One region of the Lentzea sp. NPDC051838 genome, then DNA from elsewhere that is predicted to be linked to it. Evidence: riboswitches for the same ligand, from Rfam matches in the RefSeq annotation. Region 1 holds a riboswitch; the other holds the start of a gene.
The links. Region 1 has a riboswitch for thiamine pyrophosphate ahead of thiC (phosphomethylpyrimidine synthase ThiC). Riboswitches for the same ligand answer to the same signal wherever they lie in the genome.
Positions count from the first base shown of each region.

Region 2: it holds a riboswitch for thiamine pyrophosphate, as region 1 does, so the genes downstream of both, AB0M24_RS32320 (thiamine ABC transporter substrate-binding protein) here and thiC (phosphomethylpyrimidine synthase ThiC) in region 1, are expected to answer to the same signal.

Region 1 covers NZ_JBFAYI010000045.1:43,829-50,831, forward strand. Annotated here, with positions in the region: gene thiS (sulfur carrier protein ThiS) at 1-88, shown strand, start outside; gene AB0M24_RS44710 (thiazole synthase) at 90-845, shown strand; gene AB0M24_RS44715 (MarR family transcriptional regulator) at 921-1,364, shown strand; gene AB0M24_RS44720 (hypothetical protein) at 1,370-1,927, shown strand; gene AB0M24_RS44725 (SRPBCC domain-containing protein) at 1,924-2,340, opposite strand; gene AB0M24_RS44730 (helix-turn-helix domain-containing protein) at 2,399-2,944, shown strand; gene thiD (bifunctional hydroxymethylpyrimidine kinase/phosphomethylpyrimidine kinase) at 2,887-3,705, opposite strand; gene thiC (phosphomethylpyrimidine synthase ThiC) at 3,702-5,342, opposite strand; TPP riboswitch at 5,334-5,456, opposite strand; gene AB0M24_RS44745 (LysE family translocator) at 6,167-6,769, opposite strand; gene AB0M24_RS44750 (aldo/keto reductase) at 6,841-7,003, shown strand, end outside.
Region 2 covers NZ_JBFAYI010000020.1:3,927-10,929, reverse strand. Annotated here, with positions in the region: gene AB0M24_RS32345 (BTAD domain-containing putative transcriptional regulator) at 1-168, shown strand, start outside; gene AB0M24_RS32340 (DUF6131 family protein) at 226-381, shown strand; gene AB0M24_RS32335 (mannosyltransferase) at 636-1,850, shown strand; gene AB0M24_RS32330 (glycoside hydrolase family 88 protein) at 1,767-2,756, opposite strand; gene AB0M24_RS32325 (4a-hydroxytetrahydrobiopterin dehydratase) at 2,810-3,103, opposite strand; TPP riboswitch at 3,136-3,250, shown strand; gene AB0M24_RS32320 (thiamine ABC transporter substrate-binding protein) at 3,238-4,236, shown strand; gene AB0M24_RS32315 (iron ABC transporter permease) at 4,323-5,876, shown strand; gene AB0M24_RS32310 (ABC transporter ATP-binding protein) at 5,876-6,826, shown strand; gene AB0M24_RS32305 (SDR family oxidoreductase) at 6,838-7,003, shown strand, end outside.

The DNA.
Region 1 (7,003 bases):
CGCCGTGGTGCCGAGGGCGTTGTGGGACAAGACGATCGTGCCGGACGGCGGCGTGGTCGAGGTGCTGACCGCGGTCCAGGGAGGCTGACGTGGACGATCCGCTGATCATCGCGGGCCGGGAGTTCCGGTCCAGGCTCATCACCGGCACCGGCGGTGCCGCGAACCTCTCGGTGCTGGAACGGGCTCTCGTGGCGTCCGGGACCGAGCTGACGACCGTGGCGATGCGCCGGGTCGACGCGGCCGGTCAGACCGGCGTGCTGGAGTTGTTGCGGCGCCTTGGAATCGAGGTCCTGCCGAACACGGCGGGCTGCCGCACGTCGGCGGAAGCGGTGCTGACCGCTCAGCTCGCGCGCGAGGCGTTGGAAACCAACTGGGTGAAGCTCGAAGTGGTTTACGACGAGCAGACCCTGTTGCCCGACCCGGTCGAGCTGCTCGACGCCGCGGAACGGTTGGTGCGGGACGGTTTCGTGGTACTGCCGTACACGAATGACGACCCGGTGCTGGCGTTGAAGCTGCAGGACATCGGCTGCGCCACGGTGATGCCGCTCGGTTCGCCCATCGGAACGGGACTCGGCATCCGCAACCCGCACAACATCGAGCTGATCACCTCGCGTGCCACGGTTCCGGTGGTGCTCGACGCGGGCATCGGCACGGCGTCCGACGCGGCCCTGGCGATGGAACTCGGCTGCTCAGCGGTGCTTTTGGCGACAGCGGTCACACGAGCCCAGGACCCGGAACGCATGGGCGCCGCCATGCGTTGTGCGGTCGAGGGCGGACGGCTCGCGCGACTGGCGGGCCGAATTCCGCAGCGCTTTTGGGCCCAAGCGTCTTCGCCGGGACTCTGAGGTCGCTACCGTGGGTACTCACGTGTTGGGGGATGATTGAGAACTACTTAATCCCGCCGAGGAGGACGACAAGCCGTGACGGCCCCCATTGACGCCGAGGTCGAGGACGCGACCGCGCGTCTGTACCTGGCGATCGGCCGGCTGGCCCGGTTGCTGCGACGCACCGGTTCCCCCGGACTCGGCCCCGGCGCGGTCTCCGCGCTCGCCACTCTCGCCCGCTGCGGTCCCATGCGCCTCGGCGACCTGGCGACGAAGGAAGGCGTGGCGCCGCCGACGTTGTCCCGCATCGTCGCCGCGCTGGTCGAGGCCGGGTACGTGAAGCGCGAGCCGGACCCGCAGGACGGCCGCGCCTGGCTCGCCACCCCCACACCCGAGGGCGAGACGATGGTCTCCGGAGTGCGGTCCGCGCGGGTGCGCGAGCTGCAGCGCCGGATCGAACAGCTGACGCCCGAACACGTCTCCGCTCTGGTGAACGCGTTGGACGCGCTGGAAACCCTCGTCGGCGAAGAGCCGAAGTAGTCGTCGTGCCCGATCCCGCCGACCTCGACGAGATGCTCGCTGATCTCAGGCAGCGCGGTCTGTCGAAGATCGCGAGCATCAACGCGTTGCGCGAGGCGGGATTCGGTCTCGGCGAGGCCAAGCGGATCGTGCACGAGAGCCCGGTGTGGGCTGACCGCCGCGCGGGCGACGACGCGAGTCAGGAGTGGTTCCTCCGCAGCATGTTCGTCCTCGCCGTCCTGGGAGAAGCCGACGTCGTGGGCGGGGACGGTGTGGAGATGGCCGAGTGCCACGACCGCCGGCAGTGCGGACGCTCCCACCTGCTGGCTGCGGCGATCGGTCTGCCGGGTGAGGCGTTGCACCAGTTCCGCGAGTTGATGGACGAGGGTCTGCTCGGCCGGGCGTTCACGGAACTGGTGGCGGCGGCGCGGAACCACGACGCGCGCGGCTCGTGCTGGCAGGGTTTGGCCGCGGCCGCCGGCCAGTTGCTCCTCTTCGAGGATCTCCCCGAGGACGAACCCGCGGACCGCCAGGACTGGGTGTGGGCGGCCTGGGAGGTCCGCAGGCGCACCCGTCCCGTCTAGCGGTCGAAGACGCGAAGCAGCGCCTGGTTGAAGGCGTCGAACTCCGCGACCAGCACCTCGCGGGTCTGCGCCAGCACGCCGGCGGCCATCGGGCCGGTGAAGGTCTCCACGTTCACCAGCCTCGTGCCGCCGTCGACCTCTGTCAGCTCCCAGCGGTGGCGTCCGAAGAACGTCTTCGGGTCGCCGCCCTGGGAAGCCAGCGCATAAGGCTCCATCGACGTGATCTCGCCGTCGAAGTCGCGTTCGAAAGGCGTGCCCTTGGCCGCCTTCACCTTGGTGTGCACGCCGTCCACCTGCGTGTACTCCATCACCGGATTCCACTTCGCGTAGCCCGCGAAGTCCACCAGCACCTGCCACACGTCGTCGATCGGCGCGGGGATGACCAGCTCTGTCCTGACCTCATTTTCCTGCATGGTTGTTCAGCATAATGGCGCCCGCTAGTGTTTATCCATCGTCGGGATCAAGGGGCAGGTGCAGCAGCGCGGCGTCGAGCGACGTCGCGAGATCGTCGACGCCGCGATCGAGCTGTTCGGTGTCAACGGGTTCGCGGGCACGGGGGTCGCGGCCATCGCGAAGAAGGCCGGCGTCACGCCGTCCGCGGTGATCCATCACTTCGGGTCCAAGGAGAACCTGCTCAAGGCGGTCCTGGACGAGTTCGACGCACGGGCGGCTGCGCGTGTGTCGTCGAAGGATCTCGTCACGGCGTTGCTCGAAGACGCCGAATACACCATGGCGCACAAGGGATTGGCGACGCTGCACACAGTGCTGCAGGCCGAGCACCTGGCGCGGGACGACGAGATCACGCGGCGGTTCCGCGAGCGAAACCGGTTGCTGCGAGGGCACTTCGCCGGAGTGCTCGGGGAGGCAGCGGCCGTCGAGCTGATCGCCTTCCTGGAAGGCGCGCTGACGGTCTGGCTGCTCGACCCCGAGACCACCGATCTGAGGGCGATGTACGCCCGTTACCTGTCGAGCCTCCAGAGCGGGGACACCGGTCCGACGCCGCCGCCCAGCGGGTAGGACGCGGCCACCGACTTCACGATGAAGTCCTTGCCGAACCGCACGGCTTCCGGCACCGTCGCACCCTTCGCCAGTGCCGAGCTGATCGACGACGCAAGGGTGTCACCGCTGCCGTGCGTGTGTTTGGTGTCGTAACGCGGGCCGGGCAGCTCGATGAACTCACGGCCGTTGTAGAGCAGGTCGAGGCACTCCGGGTCGTCCCACATGTGGCCGCCCTTCACGAGCACCCACTCCGGGCCCAGGGCGTGCAACGCTTCCGCCGCCACGCGCTGGTCGGCGCGGTCCTTCACGGTGATCCCGGTGATCAGCCGCACCTCGTCGAGGTTCGGCGTCACCAGGGTCGCGCGCGGAAACAGCAGACCGCGCAACGCGTCCAGCGCGTTGTCCGCGAGCAGCTGGTTGCCGTGCATGGACGCCGAGACGGGGTCGACCACGAACGGTGTCCAGCCCTCGCGGCCGATGCCGACGCGGTCCAGCGCAGGCGTGATGGCCTCGATGATCGCGGCGGAGGCGAGCATGCCGGTCTTCGCGGCCTGCACGCCGATGTCCTCGGCGACCGAGATGATCTGCGCCGCCACGACGTCGGCCGGAATTTCGGAGACACCCGTGACGCCCAGCGAGTTCTGGACCGTCACGGCGGTCAGTGCGACGCAGCCGTGCACTCCGCACGCGAAGAGCGTGCGGAGGTCGGCCTGGATCCCCGCACCACCGCCGGAATCGCTTCCGGCGATGGTGAGGACTCTCGGGGGTGTTGCTGTCACGTCGTTTCCACCACTGGCAGGTAGACCTTGTTGCCGGTGTCGGCGAACTCGTCGGACTTCTCCGCCATGCCCGCCTCGATCGCCTCCACTGTGGACAGTCCGCGTTCCTCGGCGTAGCGCCGCACGTCCTGCGTGATCTTCATGGAGCAGAACTTCGGCCCGCACATCGAGCAGAAGTGCGCCGTCTTCGCCGGTTCCGCGGGGAGCGTCTCGTCGTGGAACGAGCGCGCGGTGTCCGGGTCGAGCGACAGGTTGAACTGGTCCTCCCAGCGGAACTCGAAGCGCGCCTTGGACAACGCGTCGTCCCAGTCCTGGACGCCGGGGTGGCCCTTGGCGAGGTCCGCCGAGTGCGCCGCGATCTTGTACGTGATCACGCCGGTCTTCACGTCGTCGCGGTTCGGCAGACCGAGGTGCTCCTTCGGCGTGACGTAGCAGAGCATCGCGGTGCCGAGCCAGCCGATCTGCGCCGCACCGATCGCGGACGTGATGTGGTCGTACGCCGGCGCGATGTCCGTGGCCAGCGGGCCGAGGGTGTAGAACGGCGCCTCGCCGCACCACTCCTCCTCAAGCCGCACGTTCTCGGCGATCTTGTGCATCGGCACGTGGCCGGGGCCCTCGATCATCACCTGGACGTCCTTGGCGCGCGCGATGTGCGTGAGCTCGCCCAAGGTCTTCAGCTCCGCGAACTGCGCCTCGTCGTTGGCGTCCGCGATGGAACCGGGCCGCAGCCCGTCGCCCAGCGAGAACGTCACGTCGTAGGTCCGCAGGATGTCGCAGAGCTCCTCGAAGTGCGTGTAGAGGAAGCTCTCCTTGTGGTGCGCGAGGCACCACGCGGCCATGATCGACCCGCCGCGCGAGACGATGCCCGTGACGCGCTTGGCCGTCAGCGGCACGTACCGCAGCAGCACGCCCGCGTGCACGGTCATGTAGTCGACGCCCTGCTCGCACTGCTCGATCACGGTGTCGCGGTAGACCTCCCACGACAGCGCCGCCGGGTCGCCGTTGACCTTCTCCAGCGCCTGGTAGATCGGCACGGTGCCGATGGGCACGGGCGAGTTGCGCAGGATCCACTCGCGCGTCTCGTGAATCCGCTTGCCGGTGGAGAGATCCATGATCGTGTCGGCACCCCAGCGGGACGCCCACACCATCTTCTCGACCTCGTCCTCGATCGACGACGACACCGCGGAGTTGCCGATGTTGGCGTTGATCTTCACGAGGAACTTCTTGCCGATGATCATCGGCTCGGCCTCGGGGTGCTTGCGGTTCAACGGAATCACCGCACGCCCGATGGCCACCTCGTTGCGCACGAACTCCGCGTCGAGGTTCTCGCGCACCGCGATGTAGCGCATCTCCGGGGTGATGATCCCGGCCTTCGCGTACGCGAGCTGGCTGACAGCTCCGTTGATCGGTTCCCGTGCTGCGATCCACCCCGACCTCAGGTCGGGCAGTCCACTGTGGACGTCGATGGTCGCGTTGTCGTCGGTATACGGACCGGAAGTGTCGTACAGATCGACATGTTCGCCGTTGGTCAGTTCCACCCTGCGGAAAGGCACACCATCGCGGTACACCTTGCGGGAGCCCGAGATCGGGCCGGTGGTCACACTGGGCTTGACCGAACGGTCGTCAAGTGCCGTCACGACATTCCTCCCTACGCCGGCATTACCCGGTCAGGTTCAGGCGGTCGGTGACACCGGCACTACAGCCAGTCACCCTCTCAGCCCGCTCAGGCGCGAGCTCCCGCGTTTTCTTGAGTTGTCGAGACCCGACCATAGTCAGCGCGCGCCGTAGCTGCCAAGCGCTCGCTTTGGCCCTAACCTTCTCTCTCGTGGCGGATCATCAGCCGTTCCCGCCCGGCGCGCGTCGCGGTCAACGTCCCGCCGTGGTCTCCGCATGCCCTTCCTGCGGAGAACTCGCTGGTCGCGGCTATCCCGACTGCGGATTCTGCGCCGAGCTCCTCGACCAGTTCTGGCTCGCGGACTGGGAGGCGTTGCGAACATCGTCCCAGCTGGCGGACAGGGAACTGGCCGAGCTGGTGGTCTCCTCCGAGGTCGGCCAGTACCCGTGGACGTGCGTCGACTGGGCGATGACGCTGCTCGCGTGCTCCCGCTGCGGTGCCGAACTGGGCACCGGGCCGGTCGAGTGCGTGCGGTGCGCCGTCACGGAGGAGCGCCGGTGGAACTGGGACCACTCGGCGCATCCGTACACGATGAGCGCGAACGAGCACCTTTTACGAGTCGCCCGTGCAGCCCTGCGCGCACCTCACCGGCGTAGGCCCGCGGTGGTGCAGGCCTGGCAGCTGGTGCTGCCGTTCCTCATCGCCGGTGAGGTGATCGAGTTCGGCCGTCTGGACCGAATCCGCGCGCACGTGCTGGCCGGGGGCTATCAGTCGATGGCCGCCTGCCACACCCTCGGTGAGCTGGCCGGGTTGCCCGAGCTGTTCTGGCGCCGGGGCAACCCGATCTCAACGCGGGTCGAGTACCAGCCGGACTCCGAGCGCCAGCAGCACGCCGCCCGACAGCTTCTCGAGAGCCGGACGGACCCGCGGGCGGCTCAGCCAGCCGCGGATGGTGTGCAGGATCGACACGATGATCAGGTACCAGACGGTGTCGATCAGGACCCACCCGATGGCGAGGAAGAGCAGAACCCCCTTGCCGGCCTCCCCGGCAGGCACGAACTGCGGTAGGAACGAGATCGCGAACACGCCCAGCTTCGGGTTGGCGAGGTTCACCACCAGCCCGCTGCGGAACGCGTGGCTGGCGGGCGGAGGTTCCGCGTTGGGCACGCTCTTGCTGATCAGGGCCTTGACGCCCAGGTAGATCAGGAAGACCGCGCCCGCGATGCGAAGTCCGTGGTAGGCGATCTCCGACGCCGTGAGCAGGACGGACAGGCCGAAAGCCGCGGCGATCGCCCAGCACGCGACGCCGACCTCCATGCCGAACACCGTCGCCAGCGCGGCTTTTCGCCCGTGCACCGACTGTCGCAGGACCATGGCCGTGCCAGGTCCGGGCGACAGTGCGATGAGGAACGAGGCCGCGACGAAGGCGACGATGTTTTCGATTGGCATGCCTCGATGGTCGCTGACGCGGGCAACTTGTTTCTTGACCTGGAGCGCGCTCCAGGATGTTCGGTGGACCCATGACAGAGCTCGGGAAGATGGGTTTCGGCACGTGGGCGATGGGCGGCCCGTTCTCGGGCCCGGACGGGTCACCGGTCGGCTGGGGTCCTGCCGACGACGCCGAGTCGCTGAAGGCCTTGCAGCGGGCGTTCGAGCTGGGCGTGACGCTGTTCGACACCGCGG
Region 2 (7,003 bases), on a different contig from region 1:
GAGGAGGCGGTCGCCACCCACGGCCGGTACCACCAGCGGCACTTGGAGGGGCAGTCACTCAAAGCGCTCGCGGAAGTACGCCGCGCGACGGGTGACTCCGAAGGCGCGGAAGCCGCGGAAGAATTGGCGGCCAATGCGTTCCGGGACTGCGGCATCTCGGTGTCGTGAGGTTTGTAGCGACCTCTGTGGGGTAGCCCAGAAAAGGATTCCCCACCTGGAGGTGTCATGATCGTTCTCGGTCTGATCCTGCTCGTCGTCGGATGGCTGGCCGGTATCAGCATTCTGACGACTCTCGGCGTCGTGCTTCTCGTGATCGGCGCGATCCTCGCCGTCCTCGGCGCAGTCGGAAAGCCGGTCGGCGGTCGTGCGCACTACTTCTGAGTCATGATGCGAAGAAGGGGAGCCTCCACTGTGGAGGCTCCCCCCTTTGTGTTGGCGGGCAGTGGTTTTACACGTTGCCCTTGGTACGGGCGGCTACGGCGAACACTCCGAACGCGACCCCCAGCATGGCCAGAGCGGCGACGGCGGCAACAACAAGATCAACTGACATGACTGGTGAAACTCCCTCTTGCGATCTCTCCCGTCCTAGTGACGCCGGGGTACCCCCGAAAGTTGCCTCAGGTAACGTTTTCGGGGTGAAACTCCGTGCTGTGGAAGCGCGTGTGCTCTCCGTAGCACCGTGGTTGCTCGCGTTGTCGGTGGTCGGGCACCTGATGCTGGTCAAGTTCCAGGTCAAGATGACCATGGTCGACCTGGCGGTGTACCGCGAGGGATCGCCGCATTTGTGGACCGGCGATCTTTACGAATACCGGTTCGGGGCGGCGACGGACATCTTCCCGCTGCCGTTCACGTACCCGCCGTTCGCAGCCGCGATCTTCACGCCGATGAGCTGGATCCCGTGGGAGGCGGCACGCTGGGTGTGGCAGCTCGCGTGCCTGGCCTGCCTCTACTACATCGTGCGCACGTCGCTGAAGCTCCTCAGGCTCGAGGACCCGCGGCGCGTGATGTTCTGGACCGCGCTGATGCTGTGGATCGAGCCGGTGCGCACCACGCTCAACTACGGCCAGATCAACCTGGTGCTCTGCGCGATCCTGATCGGCACGCTCGCGAGCGCGCGCAACTGGGTCAGCGGCGCCGGTGTGGGTTTCACGGCGGGCATCAAGCTGACGCCCGCTATCTCCGGGCTGTACTTCCTGATCCAACGTCGCTGGATGGCCGCTGTCTGGTCGTTCGTCGCGTTCGTGGCCGTGTACGGGGTCGGCTGGGCGCTCTCGCCGTCCCAGTCGAACAAGTTCTGGTTCGAGCTGCTCGGCGACGCGAGCCGGGTCGGGCCGGTCGGCAGCGCGATCAACCAGTCGATGCGCGGCGCTCTGAGCCGCACGGTCGGTTACGACGTCAAGACCGGGCCGCTGTACCTCATCGGCGTGCTCGTGGCGGCCGCGCTGACGTGGTACGCCGTGAGCAAGACCAAGGACGTGCTGGCGTTGATCGTCAGCGTCCAGATGCTCGGTCTGCTGGTCTCGCCGATCTCGTGGAGCCACCACTGGGTGTGGATGGTGCCCGCCCTCCTGTGGCTGACCTACGAGGGCGGACACCTCCTGTGCAAGATCACCGCCGGCCTCTGGGTGCTGCTGACCGGCGGTTATCTCGTCTCGTTCCTGCTCAACGCCCAGCCGAACATCTGGGACTTCCCGCGTCCCTGGTACTACGCGGCGCTCGGCTGGGGCTACCCGGCGGCCGGGATGCTCACGCTGGTCGCCATCGGCCTAGCAGCCCGGCGTAAGAGGGACGAGCTGCTGCCCCGCGACGAGGAAGCTGCCGACAGCGAACCCAGCCCTGTCGCCGGCTGAGGCCTGCTTCCAGGAGTTGCGGGCCGCGACCCAGCCGAGGTTGCCGTCGGTGTCCAGCGCGGTCTGCAGCGCCTGCCAGCCCTTCTGCACGTACGGCAGGTAGGTGTCCTTGTCGAGCACGCCCGCGTTGATGCCCGCCGCGAACGCGTAAGTGATCATCGAGGTGGCCGCCGAGTCCTTGCCGGTGGCGCCCCAGAAGCCGTCGTGGCGCTGCAGGTACCGCAGCGTCTGGGCGGACTTGCGCAGCGTCCTGGCGTAGTCGGCGCGGTACGGGTTGTCCTTCGGCAGCATCAGGATCGCTTTGGCGAGACCCTGCACGGCCCAGCCGTTGGTCTGCACGTTCAGGCCCCACAGGCCCGTGGCCTCGTTGAACGTGCGGTGCTTCAACGAGCGGTACGACTTGTACGAGTAGTCGAGCAGGTCCTGGTCGAGGTCGCGCACGGCGACCTCGGTGAAGGACGGCAGCGACATCGTCAGCGCGTCCGGGGACTTCCAGTAGTCGTAGCGCCCGGTCTTCGCCTGGGCCCGCAGGTTGTCCCGCAGCGGCTGGAGCACCTCCGGCTCCGGGTGGAAGAACGAGACCGCCAGGTAGGCCTCACCGCTCGCCTGCGCGTCCGGGGCGTAGGGGTTCGCCGGGTCGACCGGCAGCAGGTACTTGTTCGCCTGCACCCAAGGCCACGTCTTGTGGTTGCTGATCCCGGTCGTCCGGACCTGCGCGATGTTCCCGGTGTGGAAGTTCGCGTTGGACCAGTTGTTCGCCTTGAGGTCGGCGCCGTTGGTGACCCACGCCGCACTGGCCTTGATCATCACGTCCGTCACGGCGCAGGGCACGGCTTGTGCAGCCGCGGGCGCGATCAAAAGGCTGCCAGCCAGCGCTACAACGAACAAAGATGTGCGCAACCGCATGAGGGTGTTCCCTCTCATATCCGCTGGCGGCGGCAGCGCACATCTTGACCGAATCAGGCCAGCGCGTCCAGGACTCCGTCGATTTCCTCGGCGAGAGATACGTCCAGCGCGGTGATTCCTCCCTTGACGTGGGTCCACAGGCGAAATGTCAGGGTCTTGTAGCGGATGTCGATGTCCGGGTGGTGGTTGTCGTTCTCCGCGATCTCCGCGACCCGGTTCACGACCATGATCGCCTGCGGGAAGCTCGCCAGCTCCACGGTCCTGACCAGCGCCGCGTCCTGCGCGGTCCAGTCGGGCAGCTTGGGCAGCACGTCGTTCAACTGATCGTCGCTCAACAGCTCGGCCATGTCCTGATCGTCCCACCACGTCACGTAAGCTGCGCGTTTGCCACGGGAGTCCGGTGAAGCGCCGGGCTGAGAGGAGGGCTCGCAAGCCCTCGACCGTCCACCTGATCCGGGTCATACCGGCGTAGGGAGATGTGATGAGAAGGATTTGGGCTGTTCTCGCTGCTTTCGCGTTGACCGGTTGTTCCGCCGGTACTTCGACCGGGCCTCAGACGCACGAGGTCACATTGGTGACGCACGACTCGTTCGTGGTGAAGGAAGGCCTGCTGGACGAGTTCCAGAAGGCCACCGGGATCACCGTGAAGCAGATCGCGTCGGGCGATGCCGGTGAGCTCACGAACAAGCTCGTGCTCACCAAGGCGAACCCGATCGGCGACATCGCGTACGGCGTCGACTCGACGTTCGCCTCGCGGGCGCTGTCCGAGGGCGTGTTCGCGGAGTACGCGTCGCCGGAGGCCTCGAAGGGTGCTCAGCGCTACCAGGTCGACTCGACCGGGCGCCTGCACGCGGTGGACGTCGGCGACGTGTGCCTGAACATCGACCCGGCCAAGCTCGGCGGCGTCGAGCCCACCTCGTACGAGGACCTGACCGACCCGAAGTTCAAGGACATGCTGGTCGTCGAGAACCCGGCCACGTCGTCGCCCGGTCTCGCGTTCCTGCTGGGCACGGTCGCGAAGTTCGGCGAGAACGGCTGGCAGGAGTACTGGAGCAAGCTCAAGGCCAACGGCGTCAAGGTCGTGAGCGGCTGGGAAGAGGCTTACAACCAGGAGTTCTCGGCCACGAAGGGCACGCGCCCGATCGTCGTGTCGTACGCGTCGTCGCCGTCCGCGGAGGGCGGGAAGACCAAGGCCGTGCTCGGGACCTGCTACCGGCAGGTCGAGTACGCGGGTGTGCTCGCCGGCGCGAAGAACGCCCCGGACGCGCAGAAGGTGCTCGACTTCCTGCTGGGCGAGAAGTTCCAGGCACAGGTGGCCGAGCAGATGTACGTCTACCCGTCGCGTGAGGGTGTCGCGCTGCCCGAGTCGTGGGCGAAGGACGCGCCGCTGCCGTCCTCGCCGCAGTCGCTGCCCGCGGACAAGGTGAAGGACAACCGCGAAGCGTGGGTCGAGCAGTGGCGCAAGCTCGTGCAGGGCTGAGCCGTCTCGATCACGGGCCGGGGTCGGCTTCGGCGAGGGCTCGGGCCGGCCTGACCTCGGCTCGTTTCGGCTGGTCGGCGGCGGCTTTGTTGCCGCTGGCCTTCCTGGCGCTCTTCTTCGCGTGGCCTGTCCTCGCGATCATCACCCTCGGCCTGCGCGAGGGCGGTGTCGTCTCGGCGCTCGTCGACGGTGAGACGTGGGAGCTCGTCGGGTTCACCCTCGGCCAGGCCGCCGCGTCGACCCTGTTCGCGGTGCTCGCCGGGATGCCGCTGGCGTTCGTGCTGGCCCGGTGCCGTCTTCGCGGGCTCGGGGTGATCCGCGCCGCGGTGATGGTGCCGTTCGTGCTGCCGACCGTCGTGGTGGGCCTGGCGTTCCGGACGTTCTGGCCGGACGGCGGAGTGCTCCCGATCGTGCTGGCGAACGCGTTCTTCAACGTTGCCGTGGTCGCGCGGACCGTAGGCGGGCTGTGGGCGCACACGGATCGCCGAGCGGAGGACGCGGCCCGCGCTTTGGGTGCGTCTCGTCCGCGGGCGTTCCTGTCCGTGGTGCTACCGGCGTTGGCGCCTGCGATCGGGTCGGCGGCTGCGGTCGTGTTTCTCTTTTGTGCCACGAGCTTTGGCGTCGTGCTGGTGCTCGGCGGGTCGCGGTACCGGACGCTGGAGACCGAGATCTACCTGCGGACCGTCGAGCTGTTCGACCTGTCCGGGGCGGCGGCGTTGTCGTTGCTGCAGTTCGCCGCCGTGCTGGCGGTGTTGGTCCTGGGAGCGCTGGCCCGGCGGCGGCGCGAGACGGCGTTGTCGTTGCGCGGCAGGGAAGAGCTGGCGCGACGGCCGTCCGGTGGCGAGTGGTACGTCGTCGGAGTCGCTTTCGCTGTTGTGGCGTTGTTGTTGACCCCGGTGGTCGGGCTGGTTGTTCGCTCACTGTCCACTCGGGACGGTTGGAGCTTCGCCGGGTACGCCGCGCTGGCCACGCGCGGCGATCGTGGCACGTTGGCGGTGACGGGGTTCGACGCGGCGTTGAACTCGGTGCGCACGGCGTTCGACGCGACGCTCGTGGCACTGGTGGTCGGGGTGTTCTCGGCTGTGGTGCTGGTCGGGTTGCGGAGGTCCGGAGGGCGGATCGCCGAGGTGCTCGACACCGCGTTGATGTTGCCGCTCGGGGTGTCCGCGGTGACCGTCGGCTTCGGGTACCTGGTGACGATGGACGCGCTGCCGGGGGACTTCCGGACTTCGCCGTTGCTCGTTCCGCTGGCGCAGGCGCTCGTGGTGACGCCGTTGATCGTGCGGATGGTGCTGCCGGTGCTGCGGGCTGTGGACGAACGGCTGCGGCAGGCGGCGGCGACGTTGGGCGCCTCGCCTTTCCGGGTGTGGCGCGAGGTGGACCTGCCGCTGGTCGGGCGGTCGCTGGTGGCCGCCGCCGGGTTCGGGTACGTGGTGGCGCTGGGGGAGTTCGGGGCGACGAGCTTTCTCGCGCGGCCGGACGCGCCGACGTTGCCGGTGGTGATCGCGCGGCTGATGTCGCGGCCGGGGGAGTTGAACAGCCAGATGGCCTACGCGTCGTGCGCGTTGCTGATGGTCGTCACGGTCGGGTGCGTGCTGCTGATCGAGCGGTTGCGCGTGCCGAGCAGCGGGGAGTTCTGATGGCGCTGGAACTTGACTCTGTGAGCGTCCGTTATGGACAGACGATTGCGGTGTCGGACGTGTCGTTGTCCGTTGGTGACGGCGAAGTCGTGGCGTTGCTCGGGCCTTCCGGGTGCGGGAAGTCGACGCTGCTGCGCACGGTCGCCGGGCTGGAGAAGCCTTCTTCCGGCTCTGTGCGGTGGGATTCCGCGGATCTGGCCGGGGTACCAGTGCACCGGCGGGAGTTCGGGCTGGTCTTCCAGGACGGGCAGCTGTTCCCGCACCGGTCGGTGGCGGGCAACGTGGCTTTCGGGCTGCGGATGCATCGCGTGGATCGGGACGAGCGCGACAAGCGGGTGCGCGAACTGCTGGAGCTCGTCGGCCTCGAGGGGTATGCGGATCGGCGCGTGACGCAGCTGTCCGGCGGTGAGCAGCAACGGGTGGCGCTGGCGCGTGCGTTGGCCCCGTCGCCGCGGTTGTTGCTGCTGGACGAGCCGTTGTCGGCGCTGGACCGGGCGTTGCGCGAACAGCTCGCGGTCGACCTGGCCCGGCTGCTGCGGGAGGCTGCCACCACGGCCTTGGTCGTCACGCACGACCACGACGAGGCGTTCACGCTGGCCGACCGGGTGGCGATCATGTCGCACGGCTCTGTGCGCCAGGTGGGGCCGCCTGCCGAGGTGTGGTCGTCGCCGGTCGACGTCGAGACCGCGAAGTTCCTGGGCTGCAACAAGTTCGTGCCGGGCTCGTTCGTGGGGCTGTCGGCTGGACGGGTCGGGCTGCGCGCCACGGCGTTGCGGGTGGACCCGTCCGGTGCGCTGGAGGGCACGGTGCTGGAGCGCGTGCACCGGCGTGACCACGTGCGGTTGCTGGTGGAGATCGACGGCGAGGAGTACGAGGCCGTGGGACCGGTGTCCGTGGGTGACCGCGTGCGGCTCGCAATTGATCTCGACGGGGTCGCCAGGATCGGCTAGGAATGGTCCTCATGGGACCTCTGGGGGGACGAGTCGCGCTGGTCACGGGCGTGAGCAGGCGGCAGGGCATCGGGTACGCGATCGCCTCTCGGTTGGCCGGCCTGGGCGCGGATCTGTTCGTGCAGCACCACGTGCCGCACGACGCGGCGCAGGAGTGGGGCGCCGACTCGATCGACG